Regions from separate parts of the Psychrobacter sp. JB193 genome, predicted to be linked through region 2. Evidence: riboswitches for the same ligand, from Rfam matches in the RefSeq annotation. Region 2 holds a riboswitch; the other holds the start of a gene.

Region 1 (10,953 bases), on a different contig from region 2:
GATATATTCCTGATTCAGAAGATGAGAGCTATATAAATGAGATAGCAACATATAGGAAAAATAATAAATGCCTTTATGATTCAATAATATTCAAGCAGAAACTTAGCGAATATAATATACGATTTTACGGTATTTTATTTCCAAACATATTGTTGATTGACTATACAGAGACTTTAAGAATTTTTAAAAACGTATGGTTTGAGAAGTGTGTGTTCTATGTTAATTACTTTAATCTAAAGTCTACGGGAGCTTTTTTTGAGCAATGTATTTTTAAATGTGAGATATATATCAAGCCAGCAGCTTTATTTTTATTAAAGAAAAATTCTATTTTTTATCAATGTGTATTTGAAGATAAAGTGTACATAGGTCGTGAAGGTAGAGATAAATATACTTTTGAAGAGAGCTTGTTCTCAGGTTGTGTGTTTAAGAACTTTATTAAATTTAAAAATGTAATTCTTAAGAAAGAACCTTTTTTAGATATAGATGAAAGAGAACTGAAACTATCCACTCTAGAGATATATGACTGCAATTTCGATGGAGGGTTTAAATTAAATGGTGCATATATCTCATACCTTAGGATTGAAAATACAAATTTTTTGGTAGGGTTTTGGATGCTGAAAGCCAATATCATTACTTTAAATTGTATAAATGTAGTCATAGATGGTTTGTTTGATGCTTCTAATAGTTCATTTGTTCGCGCAAAATTCAACAGGACTAAGTTTCTTGATGTAGCAGATTTTGAGGAAGTTAAGTTTGGCGAAGTCAATGGAGAATACTTAAAATCAAAACAGCACATTAGTATATTTAAGTATGTGACATTTATGACTGCTTCAAACTTTAAACATACTAATTTTTTCTATAGTTTAGATTTTGAAAACGTGGATTTAAGAGAGCAACCTAATTTCTTGAAATCGTATATTAATTCATACAATACTAATCGAGAAACATTTAGAATTATAAAGTATTCATTCGATTCTAGAGGGAATACGCTTGAAGCAAATAGATTTTTTGTTCAAGAGATGAAAGCATTTAAAAATGAGTTGAAGGAAGAAGGGAGTTTCTGGGATAAGTTAATATATAACATGAATGACCTAATATCTGAGTTCGGAAGAAATTATATAAGAGCCATTATTTGGCTAATCATTAGTTTGATTTTATATACAATATTACTATATTTGCATGACTGGTATTTTGATAATTTTGATTATTTCATTTGGGGAAAATTGGAATGGATTTGGATATTCTTAAATGATATAGCAAAAAACTTCCTACCTTTTAGTAGGTTTCTTGAGTCTAAGAGTGGATTTGAGTTTATTAGTCTATTTTTCTACATTTGGTTTGCCATATTAATTTGGCAAATAATTGTTGCGGTCAAAAGGCATACACAACGTTAAGGAATACCATGAACCATCTCACCGTCGGACAACGCGCACCTTTAAACAACCTTGCTATTGACGATACCGCACCCATCTCGCTCAAGTTCACTCGTCAAAGTCCGATAGAGATGGACATCAGCTGCTTTGCCTTAGACTCAGTAGGCAAGCTCATCAATGATGATTACATGGTGTTTTATAATCAGCCAACCTCACCCTGCGGACAAATCAAGCTCACACATTACGAGTCGCAGCCGATGACGAGCAAAGGCATACAAGCTGAGTTTGAAATTAACTTATCCAAACTACCTGCCAACGTTGACAGTTTATTTTTTGTTTTATCCGCCGATACTCCGCTCAACCAAATTCAATCGCTAGATATTGGTATTTGGCAGCAGTCGCAAAAAGCACAAGCAGAGTATCAAGCAGCCGACTTTGCTCAGCAGCAAGCCAGTATGCTCATGCAGATTTATCGTAAGGGCGGTGTTTGGCGCTTAGCGAATGTCGCGCAAGGGTTTAATGGTGGACTTGCCGCAATCGTGCAGCACTTTGGTGGTGATGTAGCGGAAGACGACCGCAATGACGTGTCTCCACAACCTGCGCCATCAACCAAAATCAATACCTCAAAAGTTCCTTTAGAAAAGGTAATGTTAGAGAAAGCGCCCAAGCTGGTTAACCTTGCCAAAAAAGCCACCATCTCGCTTGAAAAACGCCAATTGCAGCAATTGACCGCAAAAGTGGCGCTAGTGCTCGATGCCTCAGGTTCAATGAACAGACAATATAAACAGGGTCGTGTACAAGAAGTGGTTAATCGTTTATTGCCACTAGCCGTGAGCTTTGATGATGATCAAGCGCTAGACTGCTGGGCGTTTGCCCGTGACCCGCAATATTTGGGTGAGATTGGGCTGAGCAACTACGAAGGGTTTATTGACAACGCTCATGGTGGCTGGCGCAAATGGGCACTTGGCCCGCGCATCAACAATGAAGCAGAAGTCATGAAAGCCGTGACTGAGTTTTATCAAAAGGATGGTTTAGATGTGCCCGTTTATATTTTGTTTATCAGTGATGGCGGGGTGAGTGACAATCGGGGCATCACCAGAGTCATGACGGAAGCGGCAAAATTGCCGATGTTTTGGCAGTTTGTCGGATTAGGTGGTCGCGGTTATGGCATCCTGAAAAAACTAGACGACATGACAGGGCGCGTGATTGATAACTGCGACTTTTTTGAACTCGACGATTTGAATGACATTAGCGAAGAAGCCTTGTATGAAAATATGCTAGAAGAGTTTCCAAGCTGGCTAAAAGAAGCGCGTGAGATTGGCTTGATAAGAAAATAGTATCGAGCAACGATTGTCAAAAATAAAAACCGCTATAGCCAATACTGTAGCGGTTTTTTAATATTTAAAATAACAGTTTTTACAACGCCCAAAGTGACTGATATTGCTCATCAGTCAAGGTCACGATATCGATCTCTGCCAGCATCTCGCGCAGTTCTTGCCACTTACTTGCATCGGGCTTAATAGGCGTGATCAATCTGCCCAGCGTATTGTCGATAATGGCATCCATTAGCGCATCCGCCTCGGTTTTACTATACTTATAATACATACGGTGAGCAGCATCTGGATCGCTTTTGCACAGCTCAGTCATCTGGTTGGTCACTTGGATAAAGGTGTCTATCGCGTCTTTTTTCGCACTATAAATCTCAGTAGTCGTGAGAATTTCTAACGCCGAAAAGTTAAGATAGGGTGACAGATTCTGATCGATAAACGTAAAATCCATGCCCTCAAAAGTCGCTTCAACGCCCTCAAAGTTATAAAAGCACAGCCATGCACCATCGAGACTTGGGTCTTGTTGCAGATTTTTTATATGATAAAAGTCTTTTTGCACAAAGGTGACATTGTCGCGGCTGATGCTAAAGCCGTTTTTCTTGGCATAGCGGACTAATATCTCAAAGCCAATACGATTGGTTTTTTCCTCAGCAGCAGGGGTACAAATACGAATCGGCTGATTGTTCTTGAGCTTATCCATACTGGACTGCTGCATCAATATACCGCCATCAGTCTCAAAGAAGCAGCCCAGCGCACGAAGATTGGGCGCGTAATGTTCAAACAAATGAATCGGCTCATTCACATGTAGATCGATGCTTTGATTCTGCAATTCAGCAAAGCCATCATAATGGTCATCTGGTTCGATAATGGTTATATCAAGCCCTGCTTGCTCGTACGCGCCCGTGGTCACACCAGCGATAAAGGGCAAGTGATCAGGGTTTAAGAACCATTCGAGGGTCAGGGTAAGGGTGGTGGTTGGCTGCATCGTTGTTTCCTATTTTATGTGGGAAACAATCAGACTGATACTGTTTAGGTAAAACAAGAAAGGTAAAATCTCAAAGTCAGGTGCGCTATTACATTGACGCATAATCTGGAGATTTATTAAAACGTGTCACGCTTGTTTCCTACGTCAGTGCTAACTGCTTCAGGTTCACGGGTCTATCTCAGCGATGACGTCGGCTGTGTTTACAGCGTCAAATCAAAGCACCCCGACAAGATTGAGTGGTATTACATTATTGTTGATCAGTACTGCTAATGGTTACTGCATCATCATAGACGACTTGCGAGTGGTGATGCAAGGTTTTGAGTAGGCAGATGATTCAAGTTTTCAAAAGGTATGGAATGTAAGAGACGAAGCAGTCAACTTATCTGAGTTTGAATAATGAATGCTTATCGCAGAAGAGAAAAACCAACTCATCATTCAAATGTGAGCGGGTTTTTCATTGAAGAGTTTTGTTGAAAGAAGAATGAATAGTTAATCAACATATAATGGCTCAAACATTTTTTTAGTTTCAAGGCTTGTGCTTACTGGCATCTTGAAAACATTGCCTGCTACCACCCCTGATTTTGACAATTCTATCTGATTAATTTCTAAAATATTTTCAATACCGCTTTTGCCAAATAAGTCAGTAAAAAGACAATTGGTTGATAAATAACGAACACAAAAAAGCAAAAATAACCTTGTACCATTTTCAGCGATATTGCATGCTGATTGACCTATATAGGTCGCTTCTTTATTAAAAATTTAAAGCCACTTAATTTCTACTATTTATATTGCCAAATGACACCAATCTTATGAGTGCTAATAAAAAAGCTTTTTACTATCGTCCAAAAACCAATCAATCCAAAAGTCCAGCGGTGCGTTGGACATTTGTAATATTGGGCTGGATATTTTTTGTATTGGGTATTGTTGGTGCGCTATTACCTGTGATGCCGACCGCTCCTTTTATATTGCTGGCAGCAGGCTGCTGGGCGCGTAGCTCTAGGCGCTTTCACTTTTGGCTCATCAATCACAAGTATTTTGGTAATTTTGTCCGTGATTGGGAAAACAATCACGCCGTACCTTTATATGCCAAATGGCTGGCAACGATCATGATGACCATCTCAACGAGTATGCTGTTTTATCGTCTACCTGCTGATATGCTATGGGTCGCATGGCTGGTAGCCGCCGTTTGTAGTGGAGTAGCAGTCTATTTATTTCGTTTGCCAAACGCTTAAAATCGCTGCAATTAGAGGCAAAAACGGTGATAAATAGACGTCAGTTACACGAAATATGAGATAAGGCTTGCGATGCAAGAATGTTCCCCTTATAATACGTCCAAGCTTAAGAGCAGTTCTGCACCAAATCATTACCTCGTAGTATTAGTTATAATCCTTCGTTTTAATATTTATCGTTCAGTAGCTATTTGCAAGCGTTATCGGTCACTAGACCATTAATAAATTTAAAAGTAGGATTATCAATATGTCAGATACTCAAAAAGGTACAGTTAAGTGGTTCAACGAAGCTAAAGGCTTTGGTTTTATCGCTCCAGAAACTGGCGCAGACGTTTTTGCTCATTACAGCGAAATCACTGGTTCAGGTTTCAAAACTTTGGCTGAAGGCCAAGAAGTTGAGTTCACTGTAACTCAAGGCCAAAAAGGCCCACAAGCACATAACATCGTTGCTATCTAATTTGTCTTTTATAGACAGATAGATAAACAGATGTTTAAAAGACGAACCTTTGGGTTCGTTTTTTTTCGTCTGCACTTTAGCGTTAACGATACACAGAGCCAAAAATGCCTACGACCATAGCGATGGTCGTAGGCATTTTAAATGTTGGATAATGATAAATAGATCAGACGCAGTGATTTAATGTAGTAAGTTCAATATCAAAATGAAACGGCGTGCTGGAATAAATTTTTCGCAGCCTCTGTCTGCGAAGGCACAGTAAGCAAGAAAAATTTATTCCAGTTCAGCGTTAATCTATTTTATTTAGAATCGACTATACATTAAGCTGACCGCAACATTGATCAATCCACCACCAACAATGAGCCAAACAAACATAGTCGCACCCAAAATAAGAGGCTTGATGCCAGCTTGCTTGATAGCGCTTAAGTGGGTGGTTAAACCAAGGGCAAACATCGCCATCGTGAGCAACACATCATCGAGTATGACCATACTACGCTCAAAACCTGCACTCATTGGCACCCACGTATGTAGTAAGACAATAGCGATAAAGATAAACGCGAACCAAGGGACTTGGACTTCTTTTAGGCGTTTTACGATAGAAGGTCGTTCATTACGGTCAGTATCATCGTTCTTACTTTTGGTTAAAGCAAAAGACAAAATAAGCAAAAAAGGCGCTAGCATCATCACCCGTATCATCTTGGTGACGACCGCCGTATCGCCAACCTCAGTACTGATAGCATTACCTGCCACCACCACTTGTGCCACTTCATGAATGGTTGAGCCCGTATAGATCCCGTATTGCTCAGTACTGAGCCAAGGTTGCAGCCAGCCTATGTGATGCAAGAGTGGGTAGAGGAGCATAGCGACCGTACCAAAGACCACGACGGTAGCCACGGCGATAGTGACTTTATGTGCTTCGGCTTTGATTACTGGTTCTGCGGCAATGACTGCTGCTGCGCCGCAAATACTTGCCCCCGAGCCAATCAGTAATGTAGTCTGTCTATCTACCTTTAGCCATCTTGTACCGAGCCAATACGTGAGTAGAAAGGTGGATGTCAATACAAGAGCATCGATCATGATGGCAGGCATACCCACCCCTGATACTTGCGTCAAAGTCAGCTTAAAGCCATAAAGCATAATGGCAAGGCGCAGTATCTGACCTTTGGCGAAGGCCACACCCACACTCAAGCGATCAGACACACTAGGGTAAACGGTATTGCCCAATACCATACCAAGCAAAATTGCCAAGGTTAAAGATGACAGTCCAACCACACGTCCTGCTGTCCAAGTATCGAGACTGGTATTGAGCCATAAACAAAACAAACTGCCGACCAGTACCACTACCAGTCCTGCCAAATGGCGGTTGGTTGGGCAATAATGGTCAACGGTTTGTGCTAAAGCATGCATGAATGACTGTCCTATCATCTATAATCAAAATAAGCATAAGCTTATGATTAGTCAGTATAAAACAGGACAATCTATAATAAAAACAGATTAATGAGATAGAAACTATCGGTTTTTTAGGTTAACGTATACAGCCATGGTGTTAATTTCGCTATAGCTGATTCAGCTCAAAAAATAAAATGACTCCATCTGCTTATACGTCTGAAGAATAAATAATGCACCGCTCCTGAGTATCATCCACTAATATAGTATTGAAATAATGAAAAAGTCGGTTCAGACATTACCAAAAATCACGCTCAAACAGCTGTCTGTCTTTGTCAGTATTTATCAGACGGGCAGTACCAGCCGTGCTAGTGAGGAGTTACACTTATCACAGTCGGCGGTCAGTAGCGCTCTGAGTGAATTAGAGTCGAGGCTACAAATGCCATTGTTTGAGCGTGTTGGTCGCAGGCTCAATCATCATCCCAATGCCCATACCATTTATGTACAGGCGCAAGCAATCTTAGGTCAAGCATTGACGCTAGAGCATTATCATAAGCACCAAGCAGGGCAGATTCGTATTGGTACAAGTACCACGATTGGGAATTATGTGTTGCCGTCGCTGCTGGCTACGCTCTATGAGACGCTACCAGATGCCAATGTGGACATGTATATTGCCAATACCCAAGAAGTAGTCAGCGAGATTGAACAGTTAAATATTGATATTGCGCTAGTGGAGGGCGTACCGCGTCCGACAGACATGAAAACCATTGAGCAACGTGCTTGGCGCACGGATACCTTAAAGGTTTTTGCCAAGCGTGATAGTCAATGGTTGATAGAGCTAGCGTCATATAATGATGATAATGGGTGTTATGATCTGAGTCTGGAACAGTTGGCACGGCTGCCGTTATTGGTACGTGAGGCAGGGTCAGGCACTCGGCAAATTATCGATGAGCAGTTACTAAAGCATTTACCCAATGCTGAGATTGTCATGGCGATTCAACAATCAGAAGCGATCAAGCACATGGTGATGGCAGATATCGGTCTCGGCTGTTTGTCTCAGCATGTGATTGAGAGCGAGCTGGCATCAGGAAAGTTGGTACAGGTAAAAGTGGCGGGCATTGATTTGTCGCGGACATGGTGGCTGGTCTGGCACAAAGCCCGCCATCAAAGTCCCATTTGGCAGACCTTCATTGATATTTTGACAGAGGCATCAATATCAAAGAAACCGCAATAAAAAACGTCCCATAAGCAAATGTGCTACGGGACGTTTTATAAAATAACCTATCTGATTTACGTTATTCGTTGACTGGTTTGTCCAGTCTTACGACCAAGCTATCGCAAGGCACGTTTGGCAGGATGTTGTCTGCGGTAGCGCCGCTGAGCCATGCGGCAATGCCATGTCGGTTGTGACGACCGATGACCAATAGATCAACTTCATGCTTATGGCAATAATTGACGATACCTTCACTGTTAGAGATGGCCGTGGTCACCTCAGAATTGACGTCGTGTAGCTCATTGCGATCCAAAAACTGTGCCAGCTTGGCACGCGCTTCTTGGCAACGTTCATCATCAATCTGATCGTATAAGCTTGAGGCTGGCACCAGCTCATAGCCGAAGCCAACCATGGTGTCTTTCACAATATGCAATACCGATAACTTGGCATTAGGACGATTCTCCACGATGCGTTTGGCTTTTTGGGCGACTATATCGGCATCAGAGAGCAAGTCAGTGACCAATAATATATGTTCGTAACTCATGTGCTTCTCCTTGTGACAGATGATTATAACTATAGCACTACGGCAAGGTGCTGTGAAGTAAAGCTTGACTGTCTTTAGTATGTCAAAGCGACAGCATCTATAAATGACAGACTCAATTACATAGTGAGCAGTACCAATTATTTTTCTACAGGCTTATTAAGCTTGACCACTAAGCTATCACAAGGGACATTTGGCAATATACTATCCGCCGTGGCAGTCACTAACCAAGCGGCGATACCATGACGCTCATGACGTCCAATAATAAGTAAATCAACGTTTTTTTTATGACAGTAATTAACAATACCCTTACTGTTAGAGATGGCAGCAGTTACCTCAGAGTTAAAGGCTTCTAGCTCATTACGCTCAAGAAAGCGCGCAAGTTTAGCACGTGCTTTTTGCCACTTTTCACCATCGATGTCGCCTGTGAGGCTGGACGAAGGGACAAGCTCATAACCGAAGCGCACCATGTCATCTTCAACGATATGCAGCACAGACAATTTGGCATTGGGAGCGCCAGCGAGGATACGTTTGGCCTTTTGCGCAACCAAATCAGCGTCGGACATTAAGTCAGTGACCAATAAAACATGTTGGTAACTCATGAGCAGCTCCTTGTGACAGATGGTTTTCACTATAACACTACTAATGCCCGCTGTTAAGTAACATCATTAAATCAGGAACATTCACTAAACATATTTAGATTTTAAGGTCTAGCTACCTTTCCTATGGCTTTCTGGCCTATCTTTTAGAGCGTACCTTGACTTATTAAATGCTTAGCCCCATCTAATACCGTTAGGCAAATTCCTATTAATGGATGCAACAGTGCCATTACATATACCGCTATGACATACGAATATTACCCAAAATTTTTTGTACTGATTGATATCAATGACAGATAAAACGATTTATCTTGTAGCCATTATCTTGTACTCGTAATTTTTATTCATTATTGGTTTTTACTCAAGTAAAGTAAGAGATGCATAATTTTTACTCGAACCTCACGCTGATACTTACTCAGGTAAAAACACTCTATAAGGAACACTATGACTGACACGCTATTCACTGCTGACCTGACCCTGCATCCAGCGTTTGAGCTGATTGAGCATCGCCATATTGAGGCGCTTTCGATGGATGTGTTGATCAGTCAACATGTCAAAACAGGTGCAATGCATTATCATTTGGCACACCCAAGTGATGAAAACGCTTTTTTGGTGGGCTTTCGTACCCAGCCCATGGACTCAAAAGGTGAGGCGCACATCCTAGAGCATGTCGCCTTATGTGGTTCTGAAAAATTCCCAGTCCGTGATCCGTTCTTTTCGATGATTAAGCGCTCGCTCAATACTTTTATGAATGCGATGACTGCCGCTGATTGGACGGCATATCCGTATGCCACGCAAAACAAAAACGACTATTTTAACTTGCTTGCGGTCTATCTTGACGCGTCATTTTTTCCCAATATTCATCCGCTTGATTTTGCTCAAGAAGGCATTCGTGTTGAGTTGGATAGCGAGGACAAACCGCATTTTAAGGGTATTGTATTTAATGAGATGAAAGGGGCGATGAGTGGTGAGATTGATCAGCTTTATCATGCTGTCGCTCATCACTTATTCCCAACGACGACGTATCATTACAATTCAGGCGGTGATCCTGCTGATATTCCTGATTTGACACATCCTGAGTTGGTGGCGTTTCATCAAAGCCATTATCATCCATCGAACAGCGTGATCATGAGCTTTGGTAATATTCCAGTGGCTGAGACACAGACCAAGATTCATGAAGATGCGTTGATTCAGTTTGAAGCTGGCAAAAAGCACGTCTCACGTCCAGAGCAGCGTCTATCTGCACCGATTAGTGCCACCGATACTTATACCGCTGATGAAGCAGGCCCCGACCAAACGCATCATGTCGTCGCTTGGCTGCTACCGTCTATTACCGATCCAAAGCAGCGTCTGGCGCTCCGTTTATTAGAAGGGGTCTTGGTGGAACATGCAGGCTCACCGCTGCGTGCGTATCTGGACAGCCATCCACTGGGCAAAGCACCAAGTCCATTACTGGGACTCGATGACAGTCATTACGAAATGGTCTTTTATACCGGTCTACGCGGCTCAAACCCTGAGCATGCCGAAGCGGTCGAGCAGGGCATCATAGATTTGCTGACCAAAGTTGCAAGCGCACCAGTTGATGATGAAACCATCGAAACCATTTTGCATCAGATAGAGATTGATCAACGTCATATCGGTGGCGATAGCGTTCCTTATGGTCTAAACCTAATGCTAGAAGGCTTTAGTACCGCTATCCATGATGGCAACCCTATCGATGTTTGGGAAGTGGATGAGCATCTACAATGGTTACGTGAGCAGGTAAAAGATAAAGCGTGGTTGCCCAATTTAATCAAAACCCATTTGCTCGACAACACTCACCGTCTGCGTGTTACCTTGACGCCA
Region 2 (10,953 bases):
TATCACGTACAGCCAAAGCCGTTTGCATCACCTTGGCTGACACGCGTCCTGAAAATTCATCTTGATAAAACTGCATCGATTGCCCGAGCATGCGTTGATGAAAGCGCCAGCGCATCTGCATGGGGAACACTCCTTGCAAGGTCTGGAAATGCACCAACGATGACAAGGTAATCCAGATGGGGCTCACTATCATGACGGCAAGCATCAAGAGTAGCATATCACCTTTTTCGGCCCACAGGTTTTGCGGGGTATAGACACCCAGCCAATCAACGATGTTACCAATCCAAGCAAACAGCATGGCCTCATAGATACCGATACCTGCTGACAAGACCATAAATAGCAAAAGCCAGCCGCGTAGACCATTGGTACACGCCCACAAAAATTTAAGCATGCCATCACGAGGTGAGGGCAGTGGCATGGGCGTTTCAGGAAAGGCAGGTAGGCGGTTTTCAAAAAATCGAAATAGAGCATTCATAGGCAGTCATAAAGCATCAATAGCAGTACGCCAAAATCAACGATATCACTCGTTATTTTGAATCGTTACTGTTGTTATTAGGGATATGGGCTATTTTAACAAATTTCATAATTAGACCTGCAGGCGAATTGTAATTTGCACCCTTTATACTGTCTTTACCATTCATCAATTCATGTATAAATGCATTGCTGTAATAGAAATACTTTGTTACCTTCCATAGGTTTAAAAAACCTGAGAATCTTTATTCTAGGCTCATAAAATTTATACCAGCAGCATATGGCTGTCGATGTATCGATCTCATTTCTAAATCACGATATAAATGACTCAATATATAAATAGTCATCATACAAAAATGGCGGCTTGAAAAGGTAGAAGTAAATGATGTATTTAACGATGGCGGTACTCTGTAGTGTCGCTGTGTCAGTGTTGCTAAAAATATTACGGCAAAAACAGATAGACATTCGTCAAACCATTGTTGCTGGTTATCCAGTAGCCTTTTTGCTGACTTGGGTTTTATTAAAACCAGATCTTAGCGCAATGAGTACACTTGGTAATGCATGGGTCGTCATTATTGCACTTGGTGTCATATTGCCGACTGTGTTCATCTTACTTGGACGTGTTATTGAAGCCGTCGGCATGGTGGCAACCGATGCTGCGCAGCGTTTATCTTTGATCATTCCGATTGTGGCCGCTTTTTTATTATTTGGTGAAGTATTGACGGGTACACATGTTTTCGGATTGGCCTTGGGGTTCTTAGCACTCGGCGCTTTGGTATATCGCCCGCAGTCTGGCAGTATCAATAAAGTAGCCAAAAATACGCCACTCTGGCTGTTGGGCGTATGGCTCGGCTATGGGATCGTCGATATTTTATTCAAGCAAGTTGCCAAGCATGGAACGGCTTTTCCACTCACGCTGTTTGTCAGTTTTGGTTTGGCAGGACTACTATTGTTTATTTATCTACTGTTCACTCGCGTACGCTGGCAGGGAGAGGCACTTGCGGCAGGGCTGCTATTAGGCGTACTTAACATGGGAAATATTTATGCCTATGTTCGCGCCCATCAAGTATTGTCCGAATCACCAAGTATTGTCTTTACAGGTATGAACGTTGGTGTCATTGCGGTCGCTACCCTGATTGGTGTTGGTGTATTTAAAGAGACGCTCAATCGCGTTAACATCGTCGGTCTATTGCTTGCGGTTTGTTGTGTGGGTGTTTTGTTTTTGGCCTAAAAATAGAATTCAGTTTTATAAAAGCGTTAACGTATCGTATATAGGCATGCAGAGTGTCCTATGCTAAGGTTAGCTAAAAATAGTGAGGCTTATAGCACTAATAATAAGCCAATCATTTGTGACCTTTGACTTTAATAGATAAAAATAGGATGCACTCTCAATGGAATACGAAAAACAATTACAACGTATCAAAAACGGTTCAGGTTTTATTGCAGCACTCGATCAAAGTGGCGGTAGCACCCCAAAGGCACTAGAAAACTATGGTGTCAATGGCGATGATTATGATAGTGACGAAGCGATGTTTGATTTGGTACATGAGATGCGCGCGCGTATCATAACCTGTGATGCTTTTGACAATGAGCGTGTGCTTGGTGCGATTTTATTTGAAGACACGATGGAGCGCGAGGTCAACGGCAAATCGACTGCCAACTATCTTTGGGAAGACAAAAATATCGTCCCATTTTTGAAGGTAGATAAAGGGTTGGCTGAGCAAATGAATGGGGTGCAAGTCATGCGTCCCATGCCAGAGTTAGATCAATTGTTGGACAAGGCCAAAAATTATCCAGTATTTGGCACCAAAATGCGTTCTGTTATTTATGAGCCAAGCGTTGATGGTATCGAGCTGGTCGTACAGCAACAATTCGATGTAGCAAAGCAAATACTCTCAAAAGGCTTGATGCCGATTGTTGAGCCAGAAGTGGACATTAATAGTGACAAAAAACATGAGAGTGAGCTGATACTTAAAACCAGTATTTTGCATAATCTAGAGCGTTTGAATGACGATCATCAAGTGATGCTCAAACTGACGTTACCGGAAGAAGCAGGATTTTATCAAGAGTTGATTGATCATCCAAAAGTACTCAAAGTGGTCGCATTATCTGGTGGTTATAGTCGTAGCGAGGCGTGCGCCAAGCTCAAGCAAAACCCCGGTATGATTGCCAGCTTCTCACGTGCTTTCACTGAAGGATTGAGCAAACAGCAAAGTGATGAAGCCTTTGCTAATACGATTGATACTTCAATCCAAGAGATTTATGAGGCATCGAAGGTTTAATCAATAGCCATTCAATAAGAATTAAGATCCCAGTTAACTTTGAGTTTGCTGGGATTTTTTATGGTGATCGTAGTATTTTCTAACTTACTATATTAAACTTATGTTCGTAATATAATATTGAGATTTATTGTGCTACGTTATTTAATTCTAGGGTTATTATCACTCAGTATCAGCATTTTTAGCTATGCCAATATGGCGTCACCTATTGACGAAGGTACTACTGTCAGTACGGCATATTCAAGCAAAGATATTGATATACTCTCTGAAACCATAGATATCAATATTGATAAAGGTTTTAATCAGGCTGACTATAATGTCACCTACGAGATTTATAGCGCTAAAGAAGGCTATCGAATACCCTTAGTTTTTGAAGTGTTTGATCTTATAGGTAATGATGCAGACAAAAGCTTTCTAGTCGAAGTTGATGGGCAAGCGGTACCAGTACTTATAAATTATGACTATAAAAGTCAGTCAAAATCATTGCCCGCTTATTATGATCCGGAAACGGATACCGCTGTACAGTTCTATAGTAGTGCTAAATATTTCGAGGTAAACCTAAGCGAAGGCAAACATGTCATTACTGTTCAATATTCTGCCTATCCAACAATAGATCGTAGTTATTGGACCAATCAGTATATTTATCAATATTCATTAAAGCCTGCCAAAAGTTGGAAAAGTTTTGGTGACCTAACTATTAATTTAAAGATTAACGATGAACTAAAATATTTAGAGACCAATCTTGGTAAGCCTGTAGGCGGGAAGATAACAACAGATTCCAAGTGGTATTTTGATCGCATCCCTAATGATGTATTAGAAATATCTTATCACCCATTACCAAGCTTTTGGATACAAGGGTTAATTAATGTAGATGGTAGAGTAGTATTCCTAGGGTTGATCGTATTATTTGGCTTCATTCACTACAGGTTGTTGCGCAGTAGTCGTGAAAAGCGGTCTAAAAAAGCGAACGTAATTCTTTGGTTAGGCATAGTCATTGTGCCTTTCTTAGCCTTGATGATAACTATGTTTAGGATAGAGTTTATAGACTGGTTGTTAGGAGAGCATGCAAGTAAATATCATGGTTATATTGTATTTATTGTTATTTTTGGCTATCCGCTGGCGCTACCTGTCTACTTAGTTATTATTATATTGTGCAACAGTCACATCAAGCGTTTATTTCCTAATGGTTCGATAGTCGATGCAAAAAAGCTCGAACCTAACAACTAGGTTCGAGCTTTTTTAATATTTTTATACTAGCGTCTGTTAAACCTCTTTATACAACTGACGACCTTCGTTATTATATTTTCCCATCATCTCCGCCATACCTTGGCGGACTTCCTCAGCACTGGCTTCACCCACTTGTCCCACAAGTTCAGTATTTACCTCTTTAATCATATGATCTGCATCGGCTAAGTTGCCTGATTGCGGCGTGACTTTTTCGTTAGCTACTTTTTTGTCAGTGGCCTTTGTATTTAATCCTGCTGCATACTCACGCACATTTTGCGTGATTTTCATCGAGCAAAATTTTGGTCCACACATGGAGCAAAAGTGTGCGGATTTATGAGCGTCTTTTGGCAAGGTTTCGTCATGAAATTCACGAGCCGTATCAGGATCAAGCGCCAGATTGAATTGATCGTCCCAGCGAAATTCAAAACGCGCTTTGGATAAGGCATTATCTCGCGCCTGCGCACCGGGGTGGCCTTTTGCAAGGTCGGCTGCGTGAGCTGCAATTTTGTAAGTGATGATACCGTCTTTGACATCTTTTTTATTGGGCAGACCCAAGTGCTCTTTTGGCGTGACATAACAAAGCATTGCTGTGCCAAACCAGCCAATCATCGCCGCGCCAATGGCACTGGTAATATGGTCATAACCAGGTGCAATATCGGTCGTTAAAGGCCCCAAGGTATAAAACGGCGCATCCGCACACAGCTCAAGCTGTAAGTCCATATTTTCTTTAATACGGTTCATCGCTACGTGCCCAGGCCCTTCGATCATCACCTGTACATCATGCTTCCATGCCACTTGCGTCAACTCGCCAAGGGTCTGTAGCTCACCAAACTGTGCCTCATCGTTGGCATCTTGCAAGCAGCCAGGACGTAGGCCATCGCCCAAACTAAACGCCACATCATACTGCTTCATAATCTCGCAAATGTCTTCAAAATGCGTGTATAAGAAGCTCTCTTTATGATGAGCCAAGCACCACTGTGCCATGATAGAACCGCCACGTGACACAATACCCGTCAAGCGCTTGGCGGTCAGTGGGACGTAGCGAAGCAGGACGCCTGCGTGAATGGTAAAGTAATCTACCCCTTGCTCAGCTTGTTCGATCAAGGTGTCGCGAAAAATCTCCCAGGTCAAATCTTCTGCCACGCCATCGACTTTTTCTAAGGCTTGATAGATGGGTACCGTCCCAATGGGCACAGGCGAGTTACGAATCAGCCATTCGCGCGTTTCATGAATATGATTGCCCGTTGATAAATCCATGATGGTATCTGCGCCCCAGCGCGTCGCCCATGTCATCTTTGATACTTCTTCGTCGATTGAGGAGCCAAGCGCTGAGTTGCCAATATTGGCATTGATTTTTACCAAAAAATTGCGCCCGATAATCATCGGCTCGGACTCAGGGTGATTGATGTTGTTTGGGATAATAGCGCGTCCTGCTGCCACTTCACTGCGCACAAATTCAGGTGTGATGATTTTGGGTGTATTGGCCCCAAAATTTTCCCCTTCATGTTGGCGTGTATCCGTCAGCTCGTGTTGCTTCTGCGTTTCGCGAATGGCGATGTATTCCATCTCAGGGGTGATGATGCCGCGGCGCGCGTAATACATTTGCGTGACATTGCCTGACAAGCCGTTGCCTGTTTTGGCACGGCGCGGCTTATCAATATGAGCAAATCTTAAGTTGGCGGTACTAATATCACGTGCGCGCGCTTGTCCGTATGAGCTGGATAAACTGTTGAGCTGTTCGGTATCGCCGCGCTCTGCAATCCAGTGTTCGCGCAGTTTTGGTAAGCCACGTGTGAGGTCAATATCGACATTGGGGTCGGTATAAACGCCGGAGGTGTCATAGACATAAAATGGTGGGTTTTTTTCCCAATTCGCCTCATCCGTGCCTTGAATAGGGGTTGGATCAAGAGAAATTTCGCGCATCGGTACTTGAATATCAGGACGCGAGCCTTCGATATAGACTTTACGAGAGGCGGGGAGAATGCGATGAAGGTCACGGGCGTCTTCTTCAAAACGCGCATCACTTGCCGTACGGTGAGCAGGGGTTTTTAGCGCCTCAGATTTTTTATCGGATTTGCTGCTGGTCTCATCTATAGTTGTCGGCTTAACAAGCGCGTCACTATTTGGAGTATGGATTTGAGGGTTTGTCGTTGTCTGAATATTTGAAGGTTTCATATGCTGTCCTAGCGTGTTGGTTTTTGAATAAAATCAACACCGCCAGTAGCTGCGGGGTAAAGCCATGTGATACGAACAAATACAATCAAAAAGCAAACGTACACCCGGAACGAGACGTAGTGAGTCACTAAAAGGTTGATGGACACAAATTATTAGCGCCATACATCGGCAAAAAACCGCTGTTAAACATTGGCAATAATAAAAAGGCATTTCTGCGCGCCCTTTGTACATATAGAACATAGGCTTAAGACTTCCCTGCGTCGGTACTAACCGCATCAGGTTCGGCGGGTGATCTCTCAGCGAATGTATAAAGGCAATTGTTTTAGTAAAGCAAGTTTAATAAAACAGGCCAATATGACACCGCACCCCGAGTCTGTCAGTGTTGTAAATCAACTTCATACTAGCAAAATTCTGTTCTAACGGCTAATGGTATTTGGAGAAAACCTTGGGCTCGAAAAACCATTGCCTTATGTACTGAGCTTATAAAGGCAGATAGAAGGGAACAATGCGCTGTTATGGCCCAAACTAAAAGATTAAAGTCATTGTCATTAAACTGTCATAAAAACTTGTCACTATAGCTCGCATGTCACAAACAATGTTTTTTTGTATCGTTGTCAAACTTTAGGAGTCTTACATGCGTTATTCGTTATTAGCAGTGGCCGTCAGCTGTACCTTAGTACTTACGGCGTGTAACAAATCGACCGATACGACAGAGCCGGCTGCTGATACTAGCAGTAGCGCTGCCGCAACGACTGAAACAACTGGCAATGCAACCACTAGCACAGCATCTGCTGCTACTTCAGGGTTCAAGTCTGCTGAAAACATTGCCATGAACATCACTGGCGCAGGTGCTTCTTTCCCGCAGCCTATCTATGCCAAATGGTCTGCTGACTACAATGCTGATACTGGTGGTCAGGTCAACTACCAATCAATCGGTTCTTCTGGTGGTATCAAACAAATTCAGTCAAAAACAGTCGATTTTGGTGCCTCTGATGCGCCAATGACGCCTGAAGAGCTTGAAGAGTCTGGTCTTATCCAGTTCCCAACCGTTATTGGCGGCGTTGTACCAATTGTCAACATCGATGGTGTTGAGCCAGGCGCGCTAAAATTGGATGGTCAGACATTGGCTGATATTTATCTAGGCAAAATCAGCAAATGGAATGACCCAGCTATTGTAGCCATGAACCCAGATTTGACCCTACCTGATGCGGCCATTACTACTGTTTTCCGTTCAGACGGGTCAGGTACGACTTTTAACTTCACAGATTATCTCGCCAAAGTGTCACCGGATTGGAACGATACCGTTGGTGTTGATAAAACGGTTAAATGGCCAACCTCTGCGACAGGTGCTGGTGGTAAAGGTAACGAAGGCGTTTCAAGTTACGTTAACCGTATGAAAAACTCTATCGGCTACGTTGAGTATGCTTACGCTAAGCAAAACAACATGTCACATACAGCTCTTAAAAATGCTGCCGGTAACTTTGTACAGCCTTCTGCAGAAACGTTTGCAGCGGCAGGTGACATCGATTGGTCAAAGCAAGAAGGCTTTTATAAAGTCATCACCAATTCTGAGACCGCTCAAGCATGGCCAATCGCTGCCGCTACCTTCATCTTGGTACACAAGCAACCAGAGAATCCTCAGCAAGTGGCTGGTGTGTTGAACTTCTTTGATTGGGCATATACCCAAGGCGATGATGATGCCATGGCGTTAGATTACGTTCCTTTCTCTGATACTGCTGTCGCACTATTCAAAGAAAAATGGAATGAAGTGAAAGGTAGTGATGGACAGCCTGTTTATAAGCCTGCTCAGTAATTGACCTACTTTAGAGACTGTTTCATCAATCTCTAAACGCCCTCTCAAACCACTATTCTCCGGTAGCGGTTTGAGAGGTTTTATCACAGTGAGTTTAAGAACGATGTTGGTGGGTTTTCTTTATAGACAGTCCTCACCTATGTTTAAGTTTACTGTGATAAAACCTGCGTAACCTTTCTAACATTTTGACTTGATCCTATTTAACGCTGAGACACTTATGAATGACTTAAGGTCCCAATTGGCCAAACAAAAACGTTACGATACGCTGTTTGTCAATGCAACCAAGGCTTTTGCCATACTGGTACTCCTCTCTTTAGGCGGCATTTTGGTCTCCTTAATTGTCGGCGCATGGCCGAGCATTCAAGAGTTTGGACTTGGTTTTTATACCAGCAATAATTGGGACACGGTTGCCAATGAGTATGGGGCATTAGCACCCATTTACGGCACCTTAGTGACGTCATTTGTGGCGATTATGATTGCCGTACCAGTCAGTTTTGGTATTGCGATATTTTTGACTGAAATGTGTCCAAAGTTCTTAAAAAAGCCTTTGGGTATCGCGATTGAGCTTTTGGCCGGTATTCCTTCTATCATTTATGGTATGTGGGGATTGTTTGTGTTTGCACCGTTTTTTGGCGATCACATCCAGCCATGGTTTATTGAGCATGTGGGTCCACTACCCATCATCGGTAAGCTGTTTACGGGAGCGCCAATGGGACTTGGGTTGTTTACCGCGTCCTTGGTGCTTGCCATCATGATTATTCCTTTTATCGCGGCTACCATGCGTGATGTTTTTTCGGTAGTGCCAGACTTACTCAAAGAGTCGGCTTATGGTATGGGTGCCACGACGTGGGAAGTCATGTTTAAAATTATTTTGCCTTACACCAAAGCAGGCGTGGTTGGCGGCGTTATTTTGGGATTGGGCCGTGCCTTGGGCGAAACCATGGCAGTGACTTTCTTAATTGGCAATGCCTTTAATATCAGTCCAAGCCTATTTACCTCTGGCGTCACGATCACTTCTGCCTTGGCCAATGAATTCGCTGAAGCGTCAAGTGAGCTGCATTTGGCTTCGTTACTCCATTTAGGCTTAATCCTCTTTGTCATTACTTTCATCGTCTTGTCCCTTGCAAAGCTGATGCTGATGCGTATGGACAGCAAAGCGGGCAATCGGTAGATATATAGGTATTTGCTTGTCTTAAGAAGTTTTGATGACTATTGGTATGGATAAAAAACGGGACACAAAATATATGCTTTCTAATAACACAGTCGATGCGCCACTACCCGTAAATACAGGCTTTGCAGGTCGCTATGACCGAAGCTTGTATAACAAGCGCCGCTGGGCCAATAAGCTGGGTTTGGGCTTTGCTATGTCGGCCATGGTGTTTGGTTTGTTTTGGTTATTTTGGATTTTGTTCACGCTTTTTATCGAAGGTTTTCAAGGCATTGTGCAACTGCCTGTATTTACCGCTGACACACCGCCGCCCATGAGTCCTGGTGGTTTACGTAATGCCATTGTCGGTTCGGTCATGTTGGCATTTTCTGGATTGTTAATCGGCGCTCCAATTGGCCTGATGACGGGTATTTATTTATCTGAATTCTCTCAAGGCAGTATGCTTGGCAAAGTGACACGTTTTTTGAATGATATTTTATTGTCTGCCCCCTCTATCGTGATTGGTCTGTTTATTTATGCGCTCATGGTAAAAGGTCAAAATTTCTCTGGTTGGGCAGGTGCGTTGGCATTGGCGCTGATTGTCATTCCTGTGGTTGTACGTACCACCGAAAATATGCTCAATCTGGTGCCCAATAGTATTCGTGAAGCCGCTTATGCACTTGGAACACCCAAGTGGAAAATGGTGACGCAAGTAACCATCAAAGCCGCCAAAGCGGGTCTTACTACAGGGGTGTTACTAGCCTTTGCGAGAATCACAGGTGAAACGGCTCCTTTGCTATTTACCGCGCTGAACAATCAATATTTCAGTACCGATATGAGCCAACCACTGGCTAACTTACCCAACACCATTTATCAGTTTGCGATGAGTCCCTATGAGAACTGGCATACGTTGGCATGGGCAGCGGCACTTCTCATCACCGCTTCGGTCTTGGTATTGAACGTGACAGCCAGATTCATCGGCGCTAGAGGTCAGGTAAAATAAAACCTGACCACAGCTTACTGACAATAGATAGTAAGCATTACTTGAACTTATATGAATTTTAATTGAGCTAGGTTGGATAAGACTATGAATGACGTCATAAGCAAAGTTCGCAAAAATAAGACGGCTGATCGCTTCAATGAGGCAACAGACACTAAGACAACCGGCAACCTATTGAATAGAACCAAGTCTACTAGCGGACAAAAAGAGCAACCAGATGTCGCCAGTCTGACCAAGCAAACGCTTCATGACATTCCTAAGAATATGCCACCTGCCAAACTGCAGATTCGTGACTTAAATTTTTATTATGGTGATTTTAAAGCCCTAAAAAATATCAATATCGACATCCCAGATAAAAAAGTGACGGCCTTTATCGGTCCTTCAGGGTGTGGCAAATCGACGCTATTACGTACCTTTAACCGCATGTATGATCTGTACCCAGGGATGCGTGCAGAAGGCAATATCAATCTCGATGGCAAAAATATCTTAGACAAAGACATCGATGTGAACTTGCTGCGCGCTCAAGTTGGCATGGTGTTTCAAAAACCAACGCCATTCCCGATGTCGATCTATGACAATGTTGCGTTTGGCGTGCGCTTGTATGAAAAATTGAGCAAAGCGGAGCTGGATAATCGTGTGGAGTGGGCACTCAGAAAATCGGCATTGTGGCCGGAAGTAAAAGACAAGCTAAAGGCATCTGGATTGTCGCTATCAGGTGGTCAGCAGCAGCGTCTATGTATCGCCCGCAGTGTCGCCACCAAACCTGAAGTATTGTTACTTGATGAGCCTACATCAGCGCTAGATCCTATCTCGACGGGCGCTATTGAGGATTTGATCGAAG

The links. Region 2 has a riboswitch for thiamine pyrophosphate ahead of thiC (phosphomethylpyrimidine synthase ThiC). Riboswitches for the same ligand answer to the same signal wherever they lie in the genome.
Region 1: it holds a riboswitch for thiamine pyrophosphate, as region 2 does, so the genes downstream of both, CIK80_RS09350 (ABC transporter substrate-binding protein) here and thiC (phosphomethylpyrimidine synthase ThiC) in region 2, are expected to answer to the same signal.

Annotation. Positions count from the first base shown of each region.
Region 1 is NZ_NRGY01000002.1:377,638-388,590, forward strand. It holds gene CIK80_RS09340 (hypothetical protein) at 1-1,394, shown strand, start outside; gene CIK80_RS09345 (VWA domain-containing protein) at 1,403-2,710, shown strand; gene CIK80_RS09350 (ABC transporter substrate-binding protein) at 2,790-3,686, opposite strand; TPP riboswitch at 3,806-3,922, opposite strand; gene CIK80_RS09360 (YbaN family protein) at 4,496-4,918, shown strand; gene CIK80_RS09365 (cold-shock protein) at 5,163-5,372, shown strand; gene CIK80_RS09370 (YeiH family protein) at 5,673-6,776, opposite strand; gene CIK80_RS09375 (LysR substrate-binding domain-containing protein) at 7,033-7,989, shown strand; gene CIK80_RS09380 (universal stress protein) at 8,051-8,512, opposite strand; gene CIK80_RS09385 (universal stress protein) at 8,650-9,111, opposite strand; gene CIK80_RS09390 (insulinase family protein) at 9,553-10,953, shown strand, end outside.
Region 2 is NZ_NRGY01000001.1:1,578,839-1,589,791, reverse strand. It holds gene CIK80_RS06875 (ABC transporter ATP-binding protein) at 1-475, opposite strand, end outside; gene CIK80_RS06870 (DMT family transporter) at 854-1,702, shown strand; gene CIK80_RS06865 (fructose bisphosphate aldolase) at 1,863-2,753, shown strand; gene CIK80_RS06860 (hypothetical protein) at 2,946-3,977, shown strand; gene thiC (phosphomethylpyrimidine synthase ThiC) at 4,014-6,152, opposite strand; TPP riboswitch at 6,388-6,532, opposite strand; gene pstS (phosphate ABC transporter substrate-binding protein PstS) at 6,787-7,965, shown strand; gene pstC (phosphate ABC transporter permease subunit PstC) at 8,183-9,136, shown strand; gene pstA (phosphate ABC transporter permease PstA) at 9,210-10,115, shown strand; gene pstB (phosphate ABC transporter ATP-binding protein PstB) at 10,377-10,953, shown strand, end outside.